Regions from separate parts of the Clavibacter michiganensis genome, predicted to be linked through region 2. Evidence: predicted binding sites of a transcription regulator. Region 2 holds the regulator's gene; each other region holds the start of a gene.
What was found. Region 2 encodes HrcA, which represses chaperone genes, less so after heat shock. Its sites were predicted from a motif close to TTNGCACTCGNNNNNNNCGAGTGCNAA; they were not measured.
Positions count from the first base shown of each region.

Region 1: the regulator HrcA is predicted to act here: its motif matches at 1,839-1,865, upstream of groES (co-chaperone GroES).
Region 3: the regulator HrcA is predicted to act here: its motif matches at 2,006-2,032, upstream of K0V08_RS06300 (Hsp20/alpha crystallin family protein).

Region 1 is NZ_CP080437.1:1,893,048-1,896,315, forward strand. It holds gene K0V08_RS08740 (ABC transporter substrate-binding protein) at 1-164, opposite strand, end outside; gene rarD (EamA family transporter RarD) at 343-1,296, opposite strand; gene groES (co-chaperone GroES) at 1,457-1,753, opposite strand; gene K0V08_RS08755 (class I SAM-dependent methyltransferase) at 1,898-3,100, shown strand; gene K0V08_RS08760 (hypothetical protein) at 3,186-3,268, opposite strand, start outside.
Region 2 is NZ_CP080437.1:766,834-770,101, reverse strand. It holds gene K0V08_RS03575 (16S rRNA (uracil(1498)-N(3))-methyltransferase) at 1-453, opposite strand, end outside; gene dnaJ (molecular chaperone DnaJ) at 456-1,571, opposite strand; gene hrcA (heat-inducible transcriptional repressor HrcA) at 1,632-2,654, opposite strand; gene K0V08_RS03560 (DUF4870 domain-containing protein) at 2,842-3,237, shown strand; gene K0V08_RS03555 (VOC family protein) at 3,248-3,268, shown strand, end outside.
Region 3 is NZ_CP080437.1:1,352,062-1,355,329, forward strand. It holds partial or broken gene K0V08_RS06285 (CoA transferase) at 1-757, opposite strand, end outside; gene K0V08_RS06290 (SDR family oxidoreductase) at 790-1,482, opposite strand; gene K0V08_RS06295 (hypothetical protein) at 1,617-1,967, shown strand; gene K0V08_RS06300 (Hsp20/alpha crystallin family protein) at 2,103-2,561, shown strand; gene K0V08_RS06305 (GNAT family N-acetyltransferase) at 2,673-3,268, opposite strand, start outside.

The sequences.
Region 1 (3,268 bases), 1.1 Mb from region 2:
ATCTTGAGGTTCAGGCCGCCGTCGGCCGTGGTGCCCCCCTCGCCTCCGCCGCCGCCGGAGCAGCCGGCGAGGACGAGGGCGCCGGCCACCGCGATGGTGACGGCGCTGAGGGCGGTGCGGGCGGATCGTGAGCGGGAGGTCGAAACCCTGCCGAATGCGCTCATGGTGCTCCTTATGGATGTGTGTGGTGATGCTCGGGAATGTGGTGCATGAGGCACGCGAATGCGCGCCTCGCCTGGTGCGACCCTATGGCGCGGATGAGACGGACACAATGCATCGGCATTTCCGTCGTGTAACGCGACCTGATCGTTACCATTCACGGAATGAGCGACGGGATCCGAATCAGATGCCGTCGACGACCGCCGGAACCGTCTGCGCGGCCCTCGCGGCGGAAAGCGGACGGCGGGACGCGCGGATCATGTCGACGGTGAGCAGCACGAGCGCCGCCCACACGATCGCGAATCCGGCCCACCGCTCGGGCGGCATGGCCTCGTGCATCACGAAGACGCCGAAGGCGAACTGCAGCAGCGGCGCCAGGTACTGCGTGAGCCCGATCACCGAGAGCGGCAGGCGCCCGGCGGCGAAGCCGAACAGCAGGAGCGGGCCCGCGGTGACGACGCCCGTGCTGACCAGCAGCAGCGTGTGCCCGAGCGACACCGTGCCGATGGTGAGCCCGGCGCCCGCGCCCGTGATCACGAGCATCGTCGTGGCGGCGGGCACGAGCCAGGCCGTCTCGAGCGCGAGGCCGGAGAGCGCGTCCGCTCCCCCGCTCACGCGCTTCTTCACCAGCCCGTAGAGGCCGAACGACCCGGCGAGCGCGAGCGACACCCAGGGCAGCTGCCCGTACCCGACGGCGATGACGGCCACCGCCACAGCGGACAGGCCCACGGCGGTCCACTGCAGCGGACGCAGGCGCTCGCGGAGGAGGAGCACGCCGAGCAGCACCGTGACGATCGGGTTGATGAAGTAGCCGAGCGCGGTCTCGACGACGTGGCCGGAGAGCGTGCCGTAGACGTACACGGTCCAGTTGACGAGGATCAGGTGGCCCGCGAGGCCGAGCCCCAGGAGGATCCGCGGGCGGCGGACGATGGCGACCACCCGCCCCCAGCGCCGGGCGGCCGTGATGACGACGGCGCACACGACGAGCGAGAAGAGGATCCGCCAGCCGACGATCTCGAACGCCCCCGCCGGGACGAGCAGCAGGAAGAAGACGGGGAGGACGCCCCACAGGCCGTACGCGCCGACGGCGGCGAGGAGGCCGGTGCGGGTCGAGGACTCCGGGGCGGGGCGCGTCACCTCCCGAGGCTAGCGCCGCGGACGCCGGATGCCGCCCACGGCGACGGGACGGCCGGCGCGCGCGAGGGGACGCCCGGACGCACGAGAGCCCGGCCGAACGTGTCGGCCGGGCTCCCGGGTGAAGCGGTGGTGCGTGGTGCGGTGTCGCTGGGGCGGAGCGTCAGCGCTCGATGACGGCGAGCACGTCGCGCGCGGAGAGGACGAGGAGGTCCTGGCCGTCGTACTTGACCTCGGTTCCGCCGTACTTGGAGTAGATGACCTTGTCGCCCACGGCGACGTCGAGGGGGACGCGGTTGCCGTTGTCGTCGATGCGGCCGGGGCCCACGGCCACGACCTCGCCCTCCTGGGGCTTCTCCTTGGCGGTGTCGGGGATGACCAGACCAGACGCGGTGGTCTGCTCGGCTTCGACCTGCTGGATGACGATGCGATCCTCGAGCGGCTTGATGGAGACCGACACGGTTGACCTCTTCCTTCGTGACTAAGGGACAAGACTGATTGGCAATCTCCCGGGGAGAGTGCCAGGTGAGATTCTACGGGCCGCGCTTGCACTCGCGCAACGCGAGTGCCAATCGGTGCAGAGGCGCCCCGGTACGGTGGGCGGATGGATCAGACCGACCTCCGCGAGGTGCTCTCGCTCGAGGGGCTCCGCCTGCTCGACTCCCTCCCCGCGCCCGCGCCGGGCGACGACATGGTGCGCATGGTGAGCGCGCTGCGCGGCGAGGGGCACTCCCCGGCGCTCGTGTCCGCCGTCCTCACGCAGTCGCGGCTGCGCGCCAAGGCGGTGGGCAAGTTCGGGGAGTTCGCCGCGCGCATGCTCTTCACGGAGGCCGGGCTCGAGCAGGCGACGCGGCTGCCGGTCGCCGCGCAGCACGCGGGGCGCTTCCAGCAGGCGGGCGTGGCGCACGTCGCCGACCTCGGCTGCGGGATCGGCGGGGACGCGATGGCCATGGCGGCCATCGGGATCCGCGTCACGGCCGTCGAGCGCGACGAGGTGACCGCGGCGGTCGCCGGCTGGAACCTCGCGCCGTTCCCCGAGGCCGAGGTCGTGCAGGGCACGGCGGAGGCGTTCGACGCGGGCGGCGTCGACGGCGTCTACCTCGATCCCGCCCGGCGCACGGACGGGCACTCCTCGACCCGCCGCATCTCGGATCCGGACGCCTACTCCCCCACGCTCTCCGCCGCGTTCGAGCTCGCCGCGGGTCGCGCAGCCGGCATCAAGCTGGGACCGGGGCTCGATCGCGACCTCATCCCCTCGGAGGCCGAGGCGCAGTGGGTCTCGGTCGACGGGCAGGCCGTGGAGATGGGCCTCTGGTTCGGGCCGACGCGGCGCGACGGGATCCGGCGGGCGGCCCTCGTGATCAGCGGCGGGTCCCAGGCGGAGCTCACGGCGGAGGCCGACAGCGAGGACGCCGAGCTGGGCGAGCTGGGCACGCACCTGTACGAGCCGGACGGCGCCGTGATCCGCGCCCGCCTCATCGGCGACCTCGCGCGCTCGCTCGACGGGCGCATGGTCGGCGAGGGCATCGCGTGGATCACGTCCGAGCGCGAGCAGGCGACGCCGTTCGCGCGCGGCTTCCGGGTGCGCGAGGTGCTGCCGCTCGACGAGCAGCGGCTGAAGCGCGAGCTGCGGGCGCGCGGCATCGGGACGCTGGAGATCAAGAAGCGCGGGGTCGACGTGGATCCCGCTCGGCTGCGGACGCGTCTGCAGCTGAAGGGCGACGGGTCGGCGACGCTGATCGCGACGCGGGTCGGCGGGCGGCGGGTGGCGATCCTCGCGGACCGGCACGGGGTCGACGCGGGCTGACGCCCCACCGCGGGGCACCTGCCCCGGACGCGACGACGCGGCCGCCCCCGAGGGGACGGCCGCGTCGTGTCGTGCGGGTGGTGCGTTACGGAGCCGTCGGGAACGGGGTGCCGTCGATCTCGCCGTTCTGGACGACGGTGTTGACGAACGCGATGGCGATGACCACGA
Region 2 (3,268 bases):
CTCGGGCACGCGGGGACGGATGGACTGCTTCACGGCCTCGCGGACGATCGCGCGCCAGCGATCCCGGCCCTTGGTGACCTTCTGGCCCTCCCATCGGGAGACGGAGCGCTGCGCCTGCCACGGGATCACCGCGTCGACGCCCAGCTCGGTGGCGGCCTGCACGGCGAGCTCGTCGCGGTCGCCCTTCGCGAGCGCCTGCACGAGGACCACGCGCGGGGTCGGCTCGGGGTGCGCCTCGACCGCGTCGACGCGGAGCTCGAGCCGCTGCGGCTCGGCCGAGGTGACGGTGCCGGACGCGATGGTGCCGCGCCCGTCCCCCACGAGGATCCCCTCGCCGGAGCGCACCCGGCTCACGGTCACGGCATGGCGGGCCTCCTGCCCGGCGAGCACCAGCAGTCGCCCGACCGCGAGGTCGGAGGCGCCGATGTCGTCGGCCAGGTAGAAGTGCGCCATGGTCAGACGTTGAGGAAGCGGTCGCGGAGCTTCTGGAACAGGCCCTGCTGGAAGTGCGCGAGGTGCGGGGCGGGCGCCTTGTTGCGGCGCGCGAACTGCTGGATGAGGTCGCGCTCCTTGTGGTCGAGCTTCTGCGGCGTGACCACCTGGATCCCGATCTTGAGGTCACCCCGACCGGAGCCGCGGAGCTTCGAGACGCCGCGACCGCGCACCGTGATGATCTCGGCGCTCTGGATCCCGGGGCGCAGCTCCAGGTCGACGTCGCCGTCGAGCGCCTCGATGCGCGCGTCGCTGCCGAGGATCGCGTCGACCATGCTCACCTCGACCGTGGCGAGCAGGTCGTCGCCGTTGCGGCTGAAGACCTCGTGGTGCTTCACCTTGATCTCGAGGTAGAGGTCGCCGTTGGGGCCGCCCGCGGGGCCGACCTCGCCGGAGCCCGGCATCTGGAGACGCAGGCCCGTGTCGACGCCGGCCGGGATGTCCACCGGCACGGTGCGGCGCGCGCGGACGCGGCCCTGGCCCTGACAGGTGGGGCACGGGTGCGGGATGACGGTGCCGTATCCACGGCAGGTGCCGCAGGGGCTCGACGTCATGACGTTGCCGAGGAGCGAGCGCACCTGGCGCTGGATGCTGCCGGATCCGCGGCAGATGTCGCACGTGACGGCGCTCGTGCCGGGCTGGGCGCAGGATCCGTGGCAGGTGTCGCAGACGACCGCCGTGTCGACCTCGAGGTCGCGGTGCACGCCGAAGATGACCTCCTCGAGCTCGACCTCCACGCGCAGGAGAGCGTCCTGGCCGCGCTCCTGGCGCGAGCGCGGGCCGCGTCCGCCGCCACCCTGCTGGCCGCCGAAGAACGTCTCGAAGATGTCGCCGAACCCGCCGAAGCCCTGGCCGCCCTGTCCGCCGAACCCGGCCTGCGGGCCCAGGTCGTACTGCTGGCGCTGCTGGGGATCCGACAGCACGTCGTACGCGTGCGTGACGAGCTTGAACCGCTCGGCCGCGTCGGGGGCGTCGTTGACGTCCGGGTGGAGCTGGCGCGCCTGCTTGCGGTACGCCTTCTTGATCTCCTCTGGCGTCGCCTCGCGGCTCACGCCGAGTACTTCGTAGTGGTCAGCCACGTCGGGCCCTTCGGTGGTGATGGTCGTGGGAACTGGGGGCGGTGCGCCGGCGTGCGGCGGTCACCGCTCCTCGAGCAGGCGCGAGAGGTAGCGCGCGACCGCGCGCACCGACGCCATGTTGGTGGAGTAGTCCATGCGGGTCGGACCCAGCACGCCGAGGCGCGCGAGCACGCCGCCGGACGAGCTGTAGCCGCTGGTGAGCACGCTCGTCTCGCCGAGGCCGAACGGGGCGTTCTCCCGGCCGATGCTCACCGAGACGCCGTGCTGGTCGGCCTCCATCTCGCCGAGCAGGCGCAGGAGCACCACCTGCTCCTCGATGGCCTCGAGGACGGGCGAGATGCTCCCGGGGAAGTCGCGTTCCGTCCGGGCGAGGTTCGCGGATCCCGCCAGCAGCAGCCGCTCCTGGCGGTTGGCGAGGACCTGCTCGACGAGCGTGCCCGCGAGCACGGAGGCCGCGGCGCGCTGGGCCGGCTCGACCTCGTCGGACAGTGTCTCGAGCCGGGTCGCCGCCTCGGCGAGGCCGAGACCGCCGACGGCCTGGTTGATCCGCGTGCGCATGACCGCGAGGAAGGCGTCGTCCGGGTCGCCCGCGAGCTCGACGACGCGCTGCTCGACGCGGCCCGTGTCGGTGATGAGCACGGTGAGCACGCGCGTCGTCGACAGGGCGACGAGCTCGACGTGCTTGACGTGGCTCGTGGCGAGCGACGGGTACTGCACGAGCGCGACCTGGTTGGTGAGCTGCGCGAGGAGGCGGACGGTGCGCGCGAGCACGTCGTCGAGGTCGACGGACTCGCCGAGGAACACGTGGATGGCCTGGCGCTGCGCGGGCGTGAGCGGGCGCACGTCGGCGAGCTGGTCGACGAAGAGGCGGTACCCCTTGTCGGTCGGCACGCGACCGGACGAGGTGTGCGGCGCGGCGATCAGCTCCTCCTCCTCGAGGAGGGCCATGTCGTTGCGGATGGTGGCGGCCGAGACGCCGAAGGCGTGGCGCTCCACGATGGACTTGGAGCCCACGGGCTCCCGCGAGGACACGTAGTCCTGCACGATCACCCGGAGGACGTCGAGCCCGCGTTCCGAGACCATGGCGGCTCCCTCCTGGCACTCGTCGGTTCTGACTGCCAATCGTACCGCGGCTCCGGGGATGGTCGGCGTTGCCGGTCGCGCGTCGTCGGCGGTAGCGTGGAGTGGCCAGGCGTCGCCCGGCCCACCCACGATCCGCTCGCGTCCGCCGGTACCCGGCCGTCGCGTGGCACCGAGAGGCTCCCCCGCGATGTCCGCACCCGATCCCCACCCGTACGGCGCGCCCGCTCCGCTCACGCCGAGCGAGGACCGCCTCTGGGCGTCGCTCACGCACTTCCTCGCGATCTTCATCGTCCCGTCGTTCATCGTGTGGCTCGTGTTCCGCGAGCGCGGCCGCTTCACCGACCAGGAGGGCAAGGAGGCGACCAACTGGACCATCAACGTGGTCGGCGCCCTCGTCATCCTCAACGTGCTGCAGGTGGTCTTCGGGATCATCCCGATCCTCGGGGTCATCATCGGCCTGCTCCTCGGCCTCGTGATCTTCGCGGTGGTCGTGGTCAACATCGTGTTCGCGATCATCGGCGGCACGCGCGTGCAGGCGGGCCGGCCCTACCGCTACCCGCTCAACATCCGGTGGATCAAGTAGGCGGACGCCCGTGAGCGCGAGGATCCGGCAC
Region 3 (3,268 bases), 590 kb from region 2:
TCACGAGCGGCAGCACGGCGGGCTCGTCCCAGGCAGGCGGATCCACGCGCAGCACGTCCGCGCCGAGCGCCGCGAGCGCCTGCGTGCAGGCGGGGCCCGCGATGACGCGCGTGAGGTCGAGCACGCGGATCCCCGCGAGCGGCGCCTCCGCGCTCGGCCGCCAGCCGGAGGACCCGACGACCGCGCCGCCGTCCTGGCGCGCGATGAGCGGCTCGGCGGCGACAGCCCGGCCGGCGTCCGTCGCGGCCCACTCCCCCGCGCTCCGCAGGGCAGCGGCCACCCCGCCCGCCGCGACGACCGCGTCCTCGAGGGCCAGCGCATCCCACCCGGCGATCGCCCGGGTCAGCGCCGCGACGTCGGCGTCGGGCGCGCAGCCCGTCACGGACAGCAGCGCGGCACGGTGCCGGGGCGCGTTGGCGTGGGTGCGGATCCACGAGCCGTCACGGGTCGGCAACGGGCCGGAGAGCGGATCCCACGGCGAGGGCAGCGCCCACCCCGTCGGTTCCACGTGCTGCCCGCACCACGCCTCGGCGCGCCCGCGGTGGACGACGACCTCGCGGGGACCGGCCAGGTCGGTGGCCTCGACGAGCGCGGCCACCGCGCCGCCGAGCAGGCCGAGCGCGTTCACGGCGAGGTCCGTGACGGGCAGCGCGGAGCGGAGGGCGCCGCGGCCCCCGACGCGCGTCCGGGCGGTCGCACCGAGGAGGGCGGCCGCGGCCGCGAGCCCGGAGGCGTCGTCGTGTCCCGGGCTCGTCATGCCCGCACGCTACGCCGGCGGGCGGGCGCGGATCAGCCCCCGAACGGCCGCAGCGACACCGACTCGAGCGTGCCGTCGCGGGTCTGGTCGACGACCAGGCGCACGGCGCGCGCGACGGACGCGGGCTCGAGGTAGCGCGCCTCGTCGTACTCGCCGCCCTCCTTGGCGCGGAGCTCGCGCTGCATGTCGGTGGCGACGCGGCCCGGGTGGACGCTCGAGACGCGCACGCCGTGCGGGCGCTCCTCCTCGCGGAGGGCGTCGCCGAGCGCGCGGAGGGCGAACTTGGATCCCGCGTAGACGCCACCGGTGGGGTTCGCCGTGAAGCCGGATCCGGAGTTGACGAGGACGACCTGCCCCTTCGCCGCCCGGAGCGCGGGCAGGAGGACCCGCGTCACCTCGGCGACCGCGAAGACGTTGACCTCGAAGACCCGCCGCCACTCGTCGACGGGCGTCCCCGCCACCGCGTCGCCGCCGATCACGCCGGCGGAGTGCACGAGCACGTCCAGGCGGTCGAGCTCGGGGACGAGGTCGGCGAGGCCGCCCGCGGCGAGGTCGGCGGCCCAGCCGACGGCGTCCGGAAGGGACGCGGCGAGCGCGTCGACGGCGTCGCGGTCCCGGCCGTGCACGATCACGCGGTGGGTGCGGCCGAGGTCCTCCGCGACGGCGCGGCCGATCCCGCGGGTGGCTCCCGTGACGAGGGCGACGGGGCGGGTGGTGTCGGTCATGGATCCTCCTGGGTCGCGGTCCTCCAGGCTACCGACGGCATCCGGCCACCCGCCCGGCGCGCTCCGGGCATGACGTAGCGTGAAGGGACGGCGGCCGCGAGGCGCGCCGGCCCGCCGCCCGAGAGGATCCGCCCGTGCACGCCCGCTTCCCCGCCAGCCTCGAGGTGCTGCGCCAGGAGGCCCGCGACGAGCTGGACGCCGTGATCGAGCACCGCTGCCGGAACGGCGACGACCCGTGGGAGGTGATCCCGCAGCTGCCCACCGTCGACGAGCACGTGGTGGCGACCCTCCGGCAGGACGCCCTCGAGGCCGACGGGATGGCCGAGGAGCTGCGGCGCGTCCGCGATCCGTCGACAGCGCCCGGCGTCGTCGCGCGCTTCGAGTACCGGCTGCTGAGGGGCATCGCGCTGGAGCACCCGGACCTCTCGCGCGCGGTCTGGACGCTCATCGGGCGCATGGAGCGCGACCTCCGTCGACGCTCCTGAAGAGGTGGTGAGAGCGGTATTCGCCTTCGGCGAACGGCTTGGCACTCCCCTGCGTCGAGTGCTAATCTCGCCGTGGTTGAGCCGAGGGGGCTCAACCCCGGAGATCATCACCGCAGATCATCAGAGGAGTCGACCATGAACATGACCTTCGATCCGTTCCGCGAGCTGGACCGCGCCATGGGCGCGCTGGCCGAGACCCGGCAGGCGAACCGTCCGATGCCCATCGACCTGCACCGCGAGGGCGACACCTACGTGCTGGCCGCCGACCTCCCGGGCATCGACCCGGGCTCGGTCGACATCGACGTGGACGGCCAGCTGCTCACCATCCGCGCCGAGCGCACGCTCGCCGGCGACCAGAACGTCCGCTGGCTCACGCGCGAGCGCGTCGCCGGCACGTTCCTCCGCCAGCTGACGCTCGGCCAGGGCATCGACACCGAGCGCATCTCGGCGCACTACGCCAACGGCGTGCTGAGCGTCACCATCCCGGTGAGCGAGCGGGCGAAGCCGCGCAAGATCGCGGTCACGTCCGACGAGCCGCAGGGCCAGGAGGGCCGCACGCTGACGGTCGAGCAGGGCGCGCACGCCGCGAGCTGATCCGGCCGGGCGGCGCTCCGGCGCCGCGCACGACGAGGAGCCGTCGTCCGCACGAAGCGGGCGGCGGCTCCTCGCGTGTCCGGCCCGGGACGCGGGTCGGTGCCGTCGACCTCAGCCGATGCGCGGCCGCAGCCCCGCGTGGATCGCGAGCGGGTTCCGCAGCGACCCGTGGATCTGCATCACCGGCGCCTGCAGGTCGACCATGCGCCGGTTGTCGCGCAGCTGCAGCCGGTTGAGGCACGAGCGGTCGAACGACGGCGCGAAGAGGTCGAAGCGGGCGAAGCGCTCGGCGAGCTCGGGGTGCGCGCGCTCGTGGTCGGCGAGCGCCTCCGCGGCCACGCGCCACAGGCCCTCGGGGCCGAGGTCGTCGCGGTCCTCGAGGAGCGCCGCGGCGAAGCGGAGGAACCCGTCCATCACGTCGGTGAAGACCGTGAGGGTGCGCTCCTCCTCGGGGATCTCCATCCGGATCCGGCGCACGTCCTCCGGCAGCTCGCGCTCCATGTCGAACAGGGCGACCTCCTCGGCGATGTCCTTCATCAGCACGCGGACGACGACGTGGTCGCGCAGCACGAGGATCACGTTCTCGCCATGAGGCATGAACGCGAGGTCGTGCGCGATCAGCGCGTGCGCGAGCGGCACGAGGCACGCGTCGAGCCAGCGGCGGAGCCACGCGGCCGCGCCGATCCCGGACGCGTCGATCAGCGCGC